Regions from separate parts of the Blautia sp. 210820-DFI.6.14 genome, predicted to be linked through region 3. Evidence: predicted binding sites of a transcription regulator. Region 3 holds the regulator's gene; each other region holds the start of a gene.

Region 1 (4,908 bases), on a different contig from region 3:
TATGCAGCAGGCGATGAATGAAGTAAAAATGGTAGTAGAGGGTGTTTACTCTGCGAAAGCGGCCAAGAGTCTGGCGGAAAAATACGATGTGGAAATGCCGATTATTATGGAAGTGAACAAGGTCCTTTTTGAAGATAAGTCAGCAGCGGATGCGGTGCGTGACCTGATGATCCGTGACAAAAAAGTAGAGACTCCGGTGCTTCCGTGGTAGAATGACGCAGACTAAAGAAATCGAAAAAAATATCAGACAAATATAAAACCGGCTGATCCGTCTGCGTACGGACCGGCCGGTTTTTGCTGGCTGAAAAGCAAATCTAAAAAACAATATCTCTCAGATCTTCTGGAATAGATGAACTGTGGTAATTCTGATTCAGAGTATCCAGAAGATCCATATCCTCCTGATCGATCGTAAAATCAAAAATCCTTGCATTAGAAGCAATACGCTCTGGATGAACGGATTTGGGAATGACAGAGATTCCCTTCTGTACAGCCCAGCGAAGACCTATCTGTGCTGGCGTGTGTGCATATTTGGTACCAAGTACACATAAGACATCATTGTCCAGATAAGCGCCTCTGGCCAATGGAGCATATGCCTGTACCTGAATGTCGTTTGCCTGACAGTATTCAATAAGCTCTTTTGGATAACAGAGTGGATGACATTCTATCTGATTGACAGCGGGTACGATGCCGGAAACTCTCCGGAGCTCTTCCAGATGGCGAATTTCAAAATTACTGACACCAATGGATAAAGCCCGTCCTGATTCAAGAATCTTTTCCATATCTTTCCAGGTGTTCAGAAAGCAGCCAGGTACCGGCCAGTGAATCAGATACAGATCGATATAATCAAGACCGAGACGATCCAGACTGCGCTGAAAAGCTCCTTCTACATCACCAAGACGCTGAGCGTTGTTCCAGATCTTGGTTGTGATAAAAAGATCTTTTCTTGGAACACCGCATTTGGCAATTCCACATCCGACGAATTCTTCGTTCTTATATGCAGAAGCGGTATCCAAAAGGCGATATCCATTCTGTACAGCGGCGGCAATCGCATCTTCGGCTTCGACTGCGTCAGTTGTTTTATAAAGGCCAAGGCCCAGAAGAGGCATGGTTCTGTCGTTGTTTAAAAATACGGAAGTTGTCAAAATGAATCCTCCTTGCCTGTAAACTCACAATTTTTGTTTATTATACCATATAATTGTGAAAGAAGAAAATCAAATTTGTTAAAAAAATAATACAAGAGAGGCAAAAAAGGAAATACACAGCTTGTTAATTAAAAAACAAATGCGTTATTTATCTAACAGCATAGAAAACTGGAGAAGTGCACTTTACCATGAAAAAGTATAAAAAAACAGGAAGAAATCTCGAACCCTTTTGTCTATTTTTTCTTATTATATCCTTGATAAACCGAAACAAAAGATGTATAATGGATTTAATTGATAAATTCTTGTCATAAGTGCGCCTGTTTTCAGGTGCCCCGGAGGTAGAACCGGAGAAAGGAGCTTTATATGCATCTTATTAAGGATGAAAACGGAAATCTTGTCCAGCATGGACATGAACATACACCGGAACATTCACATGAACACACACACGCAGATGGCGTGACACATACACATGCTCATACACATGGCGACGGAGATCATACACATTCTCATGGAGACTGTGGATCCTGCGAAGGCGGCGACTGCAAGAAAGAAACGATTGCACTGCTCACCTATATGCTGCAGCACAATGAACACCATGCAGCCGAACTTGATCAGATGGCTGACAATCTTCAGAAAATGGGACTTGATAATTCGGCAAAAACGATCAAAGAAGCAGTGGCTGATTTCCAGAAGGGAAATATGCGCCTTGGACTGGCACTTACTTTGGTAAAAGAAGAAATGAAATGATATACCAGATTTCAAATGACATAACTAGGAGGCAAAATTATGTGTCTTGCAACAGTATATAAAGAAAGTGATGATTCTGTGATATTCAAAAATGTATCCAGAATCGATGTAGATGGAAATAAACTTGTGCTCAGAGATATTATGGGAGATGAGAGGGTAGTCGAAGGACGTATTCTTATGGTAGACCTGGCAAACAGCATTGTAAAACTCAGCTGTGAATAATTTTTTTAAATCAGAATTACTAAATTGCGGATTTATAAATTTCATAAATGCGGAATTAGAGTAGGAGGCACTCTATTATTATGGCACACGTAATTGCTGTCGCCGGAAAAGGCGGCGTTGGTAAAACTACTTTATGCGGAATGCTGATCCAGTATCTCTGCGAACAGGGCAAAGGACCAATCCTTGCAGTGGATGCAGATGCAAACTCTAATCTTAATGAAGTCCTCGGAGTTGAGGTTGAGACCACTCTCGGCGACGTAAGAGAAGAAATCGCACAGGCAGAACTTGTCAAAGAAAGTCCGATCCCTAAGGGAATGTCCAAGGCAGATTATGCAGAGATGCGTTTTGAAGATGCTTTGACAGAAGAAGATGATTTTGATCTGCTGGTTATGGGCAGAACACAGGGAAAAGGCTGCTATTGCTACGTCAATGGTCTTCTTCAGGCACAGCTTGCAAAATATCAGAATCATTATCCTTATATTGTGGTAGATAATGAGGCTGGTATGGAACATATCAGCAGAGGCGTTCTTCCGTCCATGCAGACGGCAATCCTTGTCAGTGACTGCTCCAGAAGAGGAATTCAGGCAGTTGGCAGAATTGCAAAGCTGATCGATGAATGTAATATGCATCCGGAAACAGTCGGTCTGATCGTTAACCGTGCACCGAAAGGTGAACTGAACGACGGAATCAAAGAAGAAATAGAAAAACAGGGACTTCATCTTCTCGGTGTGGTACCGCAGGATGAAACTGTTTATGAGTATGACTGCGAAGGCCGTCCGACAGCAGCTCTGCCGGAGGATAATCCGGTTAAGGTTGCACTGAAAGAAATTGTAAAAAAATTAAATCTTTAAAAAGTCCCTTGCTGTCTTTTGCAGACAGCAGGGGTATTTGTGCTGGAAAAAGGCATATTTTTTAACACGAAAATAACCCATGGGCGGGGATGGGTTCTCTCTTGAGGGTTATTATATAGAAAACATTATAAATACATGAACTCATTCATGTACAAATTAAAGGAGGTCTATAATGAGTGAATTCAAATTAACTACAGTGGAAGAATTTGAAGCTGCTACCGAAAGACTGTTAGAGACAGGTGCGAAGGTAGGCGCAGACGCATGGCAGTTTCGAGTAAAGAATCAGACTCCACACTGTAAGTTCGGTGAGATGGGTGTCTGTTGCCGTATCTGTTCCATGGGACCGTGCCGTATCACACCAAAGGCACCGAGGGGTATCTGCGGATGCGATGTACATGGTATCGTAGGAAGAAACTTCCTTCGTTTTACAGCAGGTGGAGCAGCTACACACTCTGATCACGGACGTGAAATTTGTATCACCCTCGGATATGCAAAAGAGGGAGGCGACTATCAGGTTAAAGATCCTGAAAAACTGATCCGTATCGCAAAAGAATGGGGCGTTGAGACCGAAGGTAAAGATATCTATGATCTTGCTCATGAAATGTCTGACCTTGCTCAGGAAGAATACGGAAAGATCAGAGGTGTATCCAGATGGCTGAAGAGAGCACCGCAGCATACACAGGATCTGTGGCATGCAGCCGGAATCGAACCAAGAGCAATTGACCGTGAGGTTTCCTGTGCATTACATATGACTCATATGGGTAACACATCCAAACCGGAAGCTCTGATCCGTCAGGCCCTCCGTAACGGACTTTCCGATGGATGGGGCGGTTCCATGTGCGGTACAGAATTCTCTGACGTACTGTTCGGAACACCGAAGCCGATCGAAACAGAAGCAAACCTTGGTGTTATGAACGCTGAGAACGTAAACATCGTAGTACACGGACATGATCCGAGTCTTTCAGAGATGATCTGCGAAGTCGCAGACAGCAAAGAAATGATCGACTACGCAAAATCCATGGGAGCAAAAGGAATCACTATCTCCGGTGTATGCTGTACTTCCAACGAAGTAGCAATGCGTCGTGGTATTCCAATGGCAGGTAACTTCCTGCAGCAGGAAAACGTTGTTCTGACAGGCGCCTGCGAAGCAATCGTAGTTGATGTTCAGTGTATCTTCCCTGCATTAGGACCTCTGAGCAAGTGCTTCCATACTAAATTCATCACAACTTCTCCAATCTGTCAGATGCCAGATTCCGAGTTTATTGAATTCAGTGCTGGATCAGCAGGAGAAAAAGCAAAACAGATTGTTAAACTCGCATGTGAAAACTTCAAGAACAGAAAACCGGAACTTGTTTACATTCCGGAAATGAAACAGAAAGCAACTGTTGGATATTCTGTTGAAGCAATCGTTAAGACTCTTGACGGTGTAACAAACTCTCAGGTAGACGAAACAGGAACAACCAAACCACTCCTTGAGTGCATCACATCCGGTGTTATCCGTGGAGCTGTTGCAATGGTTGGATGTAACAATCCGAAGATTAGACCTGACTCCGCTCATATCGAACTGATGAAGAAACTGATCGCAAACGATATCGTGATCATTGCTTCCGGATGTTCCGCACAGGCAGCTGCAAAAGCAGGCCTTATGGACAAAGCTGCCAAAGATCTCTGCGGCGCTGGTCTGAAACGTGTTTGCGAACTTGCAGACATCCCGCCGGTATTACATATGGGATCCTGTGTAGATATCAGCCGTATGTTGATTCTTGCATCCGAACTTGCTAAAGATTCCGGACTGAACATCTCTCAGCTTCCAGTTGTTGGATGTGCTCCTGAATGGATGTCTGAAAAAGCTGTTTCCATCGGAAACTATGTAGTAGCAACAGGTATTGATACCTTCCTTGGCGTAGATCCATATGTATCCGGATCTGACCAGGTAGCAGGACTTC
Region 2 (4,908 bases), on a different contig from region 3:
AGATTGTCTGCCGTCTTGGTATATGCAGTGTCTTTTTTTGTCATATCCTGTCCCGCCTCAGTATCTTCCGGTGAATTTCCTTCTATGTCTGACTCAGGGTCTGCCACGGTTCCTTCTGCCTCAGTTGTATCAACGGCTTCCAACGTCGTTGCATGCTCCGAAAAATCACCGAAAAAGCTCACATTATCCTGCAGCATTTCAAAGAGTCCTCCAACCACCGGAAGATTTTTGGCCATGACTGGATTCACCGCACAGAATATAAATCCGACTGCAAGCACTGCCGCCATTCCCCCTGCAATTCTTCCTCCGAGCTTCATCCAGTGATAAGGTTCTTTTGGCGCCCTTTTCTGCACAGCAGTGTTATTTTCGATCAGACGATATGCCTGATTCACGCGCTCATGTACAATCACCGGTATTTCTGTTTCTTCCTGAAGTTTTTTCTGAAAATCCTTTTCATTATCATTAAGACTCATCATTAGGCACGTCCCTCCCTGACCTTATATTCATACAATTCTGCAACCTGTTTTCTGCCTCTCTGAAGACGCGATTTCACAGTGCTTTCTTTCATATCCAGGATGTCACTGATCTCCCGGATATTGAACCCTTCCATATAGTACAGAAGGATCACCAGACGATATTTATTATCCAGCGGTTCCAGCATCTGTGCCCACTCTTTTGCAGCATATTCTTCCTCGTAAAAAGGAGTCTCCGGCATCTGGTCCATGTAGGTGACCTGTTTCTTCTGCTTCAGAATATCCTTACATTTATTGATCAGAATCCGAAGCATCCAGGTCTTGAAATATCTGTTCTGCTTCAGACTTCTCAGGTTTTCATAGCAGGAAAGAATGGTATCCTGGATCGCATCGGCAACATCTTCATCGTTTTTGAGATATGCAGATGCCATCTTATACATGCACTGCAAATGCTCATCCATCAGCCTGCAGAAGGCATCTTTGTCGTCTTTCTTTGCCCTTCGTATCAAAAATTCATTGTTCATTGATTTCTCCATTCTCCTGTCTCTGACCGGTCATCAGGAAATGTTGTGTAAAAGCTTTCATTTATGTGCTTCTACTTATTAGACGCCAGAAACGCCAAAAGGGACGCAAATTTACATATTTTATTTTGCCAAAAGCATGGATAGGTACGAGGTTCGTGTCGTATCCTGCATGGAATATATTTACTTCTACTGTGGTCATCCAATCTTTCGTTTACCCATAGTATGGCATACAACAGAACAATCCTCCCCCATTACACAGCCAGAACTCAAGAATCCCAAAGACAAAAAGAGGAATCCTTCACACGAAAATCTCCCTTCCTGAAACACCAGGAGAAATTTTCAAAGGATTCCCCATACGATTAAATTTTTTTAAATTACATAATCTTTCTAAACAGATCCTTCAGATCTTCTACACTTGCATCCTTCGGATTTCCCGGTGCGCATGCATCTGCATGAGCAGATTCTGCCAGGAACTGAAGATCTTCTTCTTTGATCGCTTCCAGTTTTGTCGGAATTCCAACATCAACAGAAAGTTTTCTTACTGCATCGATTGCTGCTTTTCTGTACTCATCCTGTGTCATGGAATCTACATCTTTCACACCCATTGCACGTGCGATCTCACGGTATTTTTCACCAGTACATTCCTGGTTGTATTCCATAACGATCGGAAGCATCATAGCGCAAGCAACACCATGTGGTGTATCATAAACAGCACCCAGTGTATGCGCCATGGAATGTGCAATTCCAAGACCTACATTTGAAAATCCCATACCTGCGATATACTGTCCAAGAGCCATTCCCTCACGGCCTTCTTTGGTGTTATCAACTGCTCCGCGAAGAGATTTGGAAATCAGTTCAATTGCTTTCAGATGGAACATATCTGTCATTTCCCATGCGGCTTTTGTGGTGTAACCTTCGATTGCATGAGTCAGGGCATCCATACCTGTTGAGGCAGTCAGTCCCTTAGGCATGGAAGACATCATTTCCGGATCAACAACTGCGATGATCGGCATATCATGAGGGTCAACACATACAAATTTACGTTTCTTTTCAACATCTGTGATAACGTAGTTGATTGTAACTTCCGCTGCTGTACCTGCGGTTGTCGGAACTGCGATGATCGGTACACAAGGATTCTTTGTCGGTGCTGTGCCTTCCAGGCTTCTTACATCTTCAAACTCTGGATTTGCGATGATGATACCGATTGCTTTTGCAGTATCCATAGATGAACCACCACCGATTGCGATAATATAATCCGCTCCGGATTTCTTGAATGCAGCTACACCATTCTGCACATTCTGGATAGTCGGATTTGCTTTGATATCAGAATAAATTTCGTATTCCAGACCTTCTTTTGCAAGAACATCTGTTACTTTGCTTGTTACATTAAATTTAATCAGATCCGGGTCAGAACATACAAATGCTTTCTTGAATGCATGAGCTTTTGCTTCATTTGCAATCTCAGCAATTGCTCCTGCTCCGTGATAAGACGTTCCATTTAAATTAATTCTGTTTGCCATGATAAATACATCCCTTTCTACATTAATCGTGAGTATCTTTTTATCAATTCCTCACAGTTTTTTCTTTCAAGTTGTTATTATATTAACAATGTTTTAATAAAAAAGAAAGTTACAGAATTCGTCATGTGTAACGTTTTCTGTAACTTTCGTGATTTGTTCCAATTTTTGATATTTATATTCAGTAAAAATCACCAGATGATTTTTAGCCGGAAAACATATATAGTCCATATTTCCTTTATTTCCAGCATTTTAGCACTTATCAATTCAGAATTTCAAGACCTGTAAATACTTCTGCAAGTTTCCCCGGCATACCGTCCACAAGTCTTTCCGCAAGCTCTTCCGGTGTACACGTCACCTCCCCTGTCACCCATTTGACAGTCATGTAAATAGAACTGTTACAGTACATTTCCAGAAGAAATAGAACATTTTCCTCTGGAAATTTGCCAGTTTTTTCACAAATCAGCTTTTCATAAAAAGCCAGAATCAACTCAAAATCATGCTGTCGCAGAGAATTCTGCTCATCATAACGAAATGCTGCTGAAAAGAATTTCTGTTCCTCCTGTATATAAGTAAATTTTTTAACCAGTGCATCATAGACGGTTTTTCCCTGACCCATATGCTCAAAAGACTTTGCCAGCAGCTTATCAAAATACCAGTTGATCAGATCATATTTATCCAGAAAATTCCTGTAAAACGTCTGTCTGGTAAGTTCACATTTCTCTGTGATCTGTTTGACTGTAATATTCTCTACGGACGTCGTTTTCATGCATTCTTTCATTGCTCTCGCCAGTCGATATTTTGTTTTTTCACCCTTTGTCAGATCTCTCTGGTTGCCTGTCTCAGCCATTCTTTTTCTTCCTCATCTAGATATGGTGCTATGGTAACATAGACTTTTTTGTGATATTCGTTCAGCAGTTTTCGTTCACGGTCCGACATCTGTTCCGGATCAACTCCATCCAGGTCAAACGGTACCATAGTCAGTGACTCAAAACACATAAACTGCCCGAAAGGAGTTTTTTCTGCCTTCTTACATAAAACAAGATTTTCATGACGGATGCCAAATTCATTCTCCAGATAATATCCTGGTTCATCGGATGTAATCATACCTTCTTCCAACACCGGTGCCGGATTTCCCGGAAGATTTTTCCATCGGAAACTGTTAGGCCCTTCATGCACATTCAGAAGATATCCTACCCCATGTCCGGTACCATGATTATAATCTTCGCCAAGTTCCCAAAGCGGACCTCTGGCAAGGTAATCAAGGTTTAATCCGGTGCATCCGTATTTAAATTTCGCAGCTGCGAGATTCAGATTTCCACGCAGAACTGCAGTAAAATATTTCTTCTCTTTCTCTGTGACCGTTCCCAATACGATCGTTCTTGTGATATCGGTCGTACCTTCCAGATAGTGTCCGCCAGTATCTGCAAGTACCATCCCTCTGGCCTCTAATGGAATATCAGTCTCCTCTGTTGCACTGTAATGAACAATTGCCGCATGCTTTCCATAGGCAATGATCGGATCAAAACTATCTCCAATAAAATGCTCCTGCTCACTGCGAAACTGATATAATTTCTCTGCTGCGCCGAGTTCTGTAATCCTCTCTTTTGCCACATTTGTTTTCATCCAGCGAATGAATTTTGTAACTGCAACACCATCTTTGATATGTGCAGTTCTTTCGTTGTCCATTTCTGTCTGATTTTTGACTGCCTTCGGAAGAAGTGTCAGATTTGGCTCATCCACAATCGTCACATTACATGGAATATTACTTACCAGACGGCTGTTGACACTGTCTTTGGAAAGCAGGATTTTTTTATCCTCTGAGATTGTCTGAACATAAGAATAGACATCCTCATACGGATAGATTTTTACTCCATCATCTGCCAGATTTGTACAGATTTCTTCCGAAAAAGCAGCTGCGTTTGCATATAATCGAACCTCGGTATCCGTCATGATCAAATAAGAAAGAACAACCGGGCAACAATGAATATCATTACCGCGAATGTTCAGTAACCAGGCGATATCATCAAGTGAAGTAAGAATAAAAATATTCGCCTTTTTTGCCTTCATCTGCTCTCGAATCCCTGCAATTTTATCCTTTCTTGATTCGCCCGCCCATTTCACATCCAGCTCCATAACCGGCTCACAGGAAAGTGCCGGACGTTCTCTCCAGATTTCTCCGATCAGATCCTCATTTACAGCAAATGTGATATTTTTTTCTTCCAGAAGTTTCTCCAATTCTTCTGCTTCTTTTGCACTGACTGTACGTCCATCAAAGCCCAGACACATACTTTTTTCCAGCTTTTCTGCCAGAAACTGATGTACCGTCGGTACTCCCGGCTCACCCGATCTGAACAGTTCAATCGTACTGCCACGAAGCTGATCTGCCGCCTG
Region 3 (4,908 bases):
GTTTCAACTATGCACTGGATACGAAGCAGGATGTATGGTTTGGTGCGAAAGATACAATCTCCAAGACATACGATGCGAAATTCAAAGAAGTATTCCAGACGGTATTTGACACAGAATTTAAGGACAGATTCGAAGAAGCAGGACTTACTTATTTCTACAGTCTGATCGATGATATCGTAGCGCGTGTTATGAAGGCAGAAGGCGGATTTATCTGGGCATGCAAGAACTATGACGGAGATGTTATGAGCGATATGGTTTCTTCTGCATTCGGTTCTCTTGCAATGATGACATCAGTACTTGTTTCTCCTCAAGGATATTACGAATATGAAGCAGCTCATGGAACAGTACAGAGACATTATTATCGTCATCTGGAAGGAAAAGAGACATCTACAAACTCTGTAGCAACAATCTTTGCATGGACAGGAGCTCTTCGTAAACGTGGAGAACTGGATGGCAATCAGAAACTGGAAGAGTTTGCAGATAAACTGGAAAACGCTACCCTTTCCACGATTGAAAGTGGCAAGATGACCAAAGACCTTGCACTGATCACAACAATTGAGAATCCGACTGTACTGAACAGCCGTGATTTCATCCTTGCAATCAGAGAATCTCTGGAGAAAATGTTGTAATATACGCACAAAAGAGCCATTGTATCAACTGCGATACAGTGGCTCCTGTAATATTGGGAGAGAAAATTGCAGTTACGCAAGTTCCTCCCATTTTTCATATAATTCTTCAAGTTCTGCCTGAATCTTGTCTTTTTCGCGGCTCAGTTCCGCACAGCGTCCTACATTCGTACAGACATCCGGAAGAACGAGAGTGTCGTCGATCTCTTTATCTCGTGTTTCAAGTTCCTCGATGCGTTTTTCGACTTTTTTAAGTTCGTTTTCCTGTTTACGCTTGCGAGCCTGTTCTTCTTTTTGCTGCTGCCAGGTGAGTTTTCCCTCAGAAGGTGTTTCTTCATTAACTTCTTCGGTGGCTTCCTGTGCAGTCGGAGCATATTTCTCAGTCAGTTCTTCTTTTTTCTCCAGATAGTAGTCGTAATCACCGATATAGTTGACAACTGACTGATTTGTCAGATCCAGAATGCGGGTTGCAGTCTGGTTGATGAAATAACGGTCATGAGAAACGTACAGTACCGTTCCGGTGTAGCTGTTCAGTGCTTCTTCCAGGATTTCCTTGGATGCGATATCCAGATGGTTGGTAGGCTCATCAAGGATCAGGAAATTGGCTTCGGAAAGCATCAGTTTGGCAAGAGAAACACGGCCTCGTTCGCCACCGGAAAGAGAGGAGATCACTTTGAATACATCGTCTCCGGTAAAGAGAAATGCTGCCAGCATATTACGGATCTGTGTCTCGGTGAGTGTCGGATATGTGTCTGAAATTTCCTCAAAAATTGTTTTTTCTGCATGAAGTACATGATGCTCCTGATCATAGTAACCAATCTGCACTTTGGCACCCAGAGAGAAGCTTCCGGCGTCTGCATCCAGAAGTCCGTTGAGAATCTTGAGCATTGTAGTTTTGCCGGTTCCGTTGTTTCCGATCAGTGCTACGCGCTCGCCTCGTTTGATCTGGAAAGAAATATTGGAAAAAAGTTTCTGCTGCGGGAAACTTTTGGCGAGATCTTCTACGGTAAGGACATCGTTTCCACTGACCACGCGTGGCTCAAGAGAAAGACGCATCTGGCTCTGGACTTCGATCGGTTTGTCGACCCGCTGAATCTTATTCAGCATCTTTTCACGGCTCTCTGCACGTTTGATGGATTTTTCTCTGTTGAAAGATTTCAGCTTGACGATAACGGCTTCCTGATGCTTGATCTCGCGCTGCTGGTTGAGATATGCCTTGTACTGGGCATCACGAAGCTGTGCTTTTTTCTCTGCATAAGCGGAGTAATTACCGGCGTACATACGAACCTGTCCGGCATCGATCTCGATGACTTTTGTGACAACTTTGTCCAGAAAATAGCGGTCATGAGATACAATGAAAACAGCACCAGGATAATTGAGAAGATAAGTTTCCAGCCAGGCAATGCTTTCCATATCCAGGTGGTTGGTAGGCTCATCGAGCAGAAGGATATCTGGTTTGGAAATCAGCAGTTTACCGAGGGCAACACGTGTTTTCTGACCGCCGGAAAGAGTCGCCACCTGTTTGGTAAAATCCTCTTCTGTAAATCCGAGACCATTCAGAACACCCATAAGTTCGCTTTTGTAGGCATAGCCATTCTCCAGTTCAAATTCATGAGTCAGGCGGGTGTAGGAGTTCATCAGGCGGTCAAGTTCTTCGCCGGAAGCATTTTTCATCTGGACTTCCATGGCACGAAGGCGTTCTTCCATATCGATGATATACTGTTTGGTGCTTAAGAGTTCTTCATATACAGAAAGGTGTCCCTGTACATCCTGATACTGGGCGAGGTAACCGATGCGTTTGTCCTTGGCAAGAACTACCTGTCCGGCATCTGCATGGATCTCTTCCATTATAATGCGAAGAAGTGTGGTCTTGCCGGCACCGTTATTACCGATCAGAGCAGCTTTTTCGCGTTCTTCTATATGAAAAGAGGCATCTTCCAGAATCACTTTTTCACCGAAGGATTTGGAGATACCCTGACATGATAAAATCATAGTTATTCCTCCGAAGTAAATATACGGTATGATTATAAAAGCAAAAATGGCCTTTGTAAAGGAAAATCAATGAAAATTGTACATATTTGACAACATTGATTGACAACAAAATGTCAATTCGTTATAATTAACGAGAAAGTGTAAGGAGGGACAACGGTGGAAGCAAAACAGATTTCAAAAGCTGTGATTAAGAGACTGCCACGTTACTATAGATACCTTGGTGAACTTCTGGAAGACAATGTAGAGAGAATCTCTTCCAATGATCTTAGTAAAAAAATGCGTGTTACAGCGTCTCAGATACGTCAGGATCTGAATAATTTCGGGGGATTTGGACAGCAGGGATACGGTTATAATGTAAAATATCTTTATACAGAGATCGGTAAGATCCTGGGGCTGGATATCGTGCATCCGATGATCATTGTAGGAGCTGGTAATCTGGGGCAGGCACTTGCCAATTATGTTGAGTTTGAGAAGAGAGGATTCAAGCTGGCCGGTATTTTTGATGTAAATCCGGTACTTGAGGGAATTGCGGTTCGTGGGATTGAGATTCAGATGATCAGTGATCTTCCTTTTTTTATGAAAGAAAACAATATTGAGATCGCAATTCTGACATTGCCGAAGAATAAGGCACGTGATATGGCGGAGATTCTGATCGAGAACGGAATCAAAGCTATCTGGAATTTTGCACATATCGATCTGGATACTCCGGATGATGTGATCGTGGAGAATGTTCATCTTTCAGAGAGTCTTATGACATTATCCTATAATCTCAGTCAGTATCGTCAGGAACATATAGACGATGAGAAATAAGCAGCACTTATAAAGTGATGGCAGGACGGACAGACAGGCTGTTACCCGGCTCCTTATGGCAAGGAGGCTGCGTAATGGCCTTTTATGCTAATTATGGCAGGTGAGGAAAAAGAATGAAACAGATTGTGACCTGTAAAGAAATGAAAGCTCTTGATGGAAATATGATTGAGGGAATCGGGATTCCGTCCTGTGTCCTGATGGAACGGGCAGCTCTGAAAGTCGCAGAAGAACTGGAACGGACGCTGGCAGACAAAAAACAGGAAGAACGGATTCTCTGTGTCTGCGGAAGCGGGAACAACGGAGGAGATGGCGTGGCTGTTGCCCGTATTCTGAAACTGCATGGTTATCGTACAAGTCTGTATCTGGTGGGGAATCCGGACCACAGGACTGTGGAAATGCAGCGTCAGCTGGATATTGCAGCTGCCTGTCAGGTGCCGGTTGTGAATAACCTGGAAACAGAGGAATATACTACTATAGTAGATGCCATTTTCGGCGTTGGGCTGAGTCGTCCGGTCGAGGGCAGTTACAGAGATGTGATCATGGCACTGAATCAGTTGAATGCCTGGAAAGTGGCTGTTGATATTCCGTCCGGAGTAAATGGCGATACAGGAGCAGAACTTGGAATTGCTTTTCATGCAGATCTGACAGTGACATTTGCATTTCGGAAAGCAGGCCTTTGCCTGTATCCGGGCAGGAAATTTGCCGGTAAAGTGATCGTTGCGGATGTTGGCATCTACACAAGTGATAAGGTGAAACCATATTTATGGCAGACAGAAAAAACAGATATTTATTTTCTGCCGGATAAAATTGTTGATGGAAACAAAGGAACTTTTGGAAAGATTCTGGTCGTTGCCGGAAGTCCGGGCATGTGTGGGGCGGCTTACCTCAGTGCGTCGGGAGCTTTTGCAGTGGGCAGCGGAATGGTGAAAATCGTTACGGCAGAAGAGAATCGGATTCCACTGCAGACAATGCTGCCGGAAGCAATGCTTGACTGTGGCGATGATTTTGCAAAAGATCTTGACTGGTGCGATATTGTGGTGATCGGCCCGGGAATTGGAACTACGTACCAGGCTGCCGAAAAAGTACAGTGGTTTCTGGAGGCAGCATCAGGAGCTGCTAAACCAGTCATACTGGATGCAGATGGGCTGAATCTGCTGGCACAGCATCCGGAATGGAAACAGTATCTTACGAGCCGCGTGGTCATGACACCACATATGGGTGAGATGGGACGGCTGACAGGAAAAAAGGTCAGTGAACTTCAAAAAGACCGTATTGCAGCAGCGAGGGAGCTGGCGGCAGAGACCGGTGCGGTTTGTGTGCTGAAAGATGCATGTACCGTGACGGCAGCACCGGATGGAAATACCTGGATCAGTCTGGCGGGAAATCCTGGAATGGCGACTGCGGGAAGTGGAGATGTTCTGACCGGAATTCTTGCAGGTGTGCTGGCAATGTTCCTGAATAAAAGGACGGAACTGCCGGA

The links. Region 3 encodes Rex, which represses fermentation and respiration genes when NADH is low (regulators of the CRP and FNR family bind a similar motif). Its sites were predicted from a motif close to ATTGTTAANTANTTAACAAT; they were not measured.
Region 1: a site for Rex is predicted at 1,263-1,282, ahead of LI112_RS11985 (cobalt transporter). Genes of this name have one in related genera too.
Region 2: a site for Rex is predicted at 2,588-2,607, ahead of fucO (lactaldehyde reductase). Genes of this name have one in related genera too.

What each region holds. Positions count from the first base shown of each region.
Region 1 is NZ_JAJCKS010000016.1:66,947-71,854, forward strand. Features, by position in the region: gene LI112_RS11975 (NAD(P)H-dependent glycerol-3-phosphate dehydrogenase) at 1-211, shown strand, start outside; gene LI112_RS11980 (aldo/keto reductase) at 315-1,142, opposite strand; gene LI112_RS11985 (cobalt transporter) at 1,506-1,889, shown strand; gene LI112_RS11990 (CooT family nickel-binding protein) at 1,929-2,111, shown strand; gene LI112_RS11995 (AAA family ATPase) at 2,192-2,962, shown strand; gene cooS (anaerobic carbon-monoxide dehydrogenase catalytic subunit) at 3,135-4,908, shown strand, end outside.
Region 2 is NZ_JAJCKS010000048.1:5,136-10,043, forward strand. Features, by position in the region: gene LI112_RS17255 (DUF4179 domain-containing protein) at 1-476, opposite strand, end outside; gene LI112_RS17260 (RNA polymerase sigma factor) at 476-1,009, opposite strand; gene fucO (lactaldehyde reductase) at 1,372-2,517, opposite strand; gene LI112_RS17270 (TetR/AcrR family transcriptional regulator C-terminal domain-containing protein) at 2,777-3,364, opposite strand; gene LI112_RS17275 (aminopeptidase P family protein) at 3,334-4,908, opposite strand, start outside.
Region 3 is NZ_JAJCKS010000030.1:1,841-6,748, forward strand. Features, by position in the region: gene LI112_RS15420 (NADP-dependent isocitrate dehydrogenase) at 1-629, shown strand, start outside; gene abc-f (ribosomal protection-like ABC-F family protein) at 702-2,618, opposite strand; gene LI112_RS15430 (redox-sensing transcriptional repressor Rex) at 2,775-3,428, shown strand; gene LI112_RS15435 (NAD(P)H-hydrate dehydratase) at 3,542-4,908, shown strand, end outside.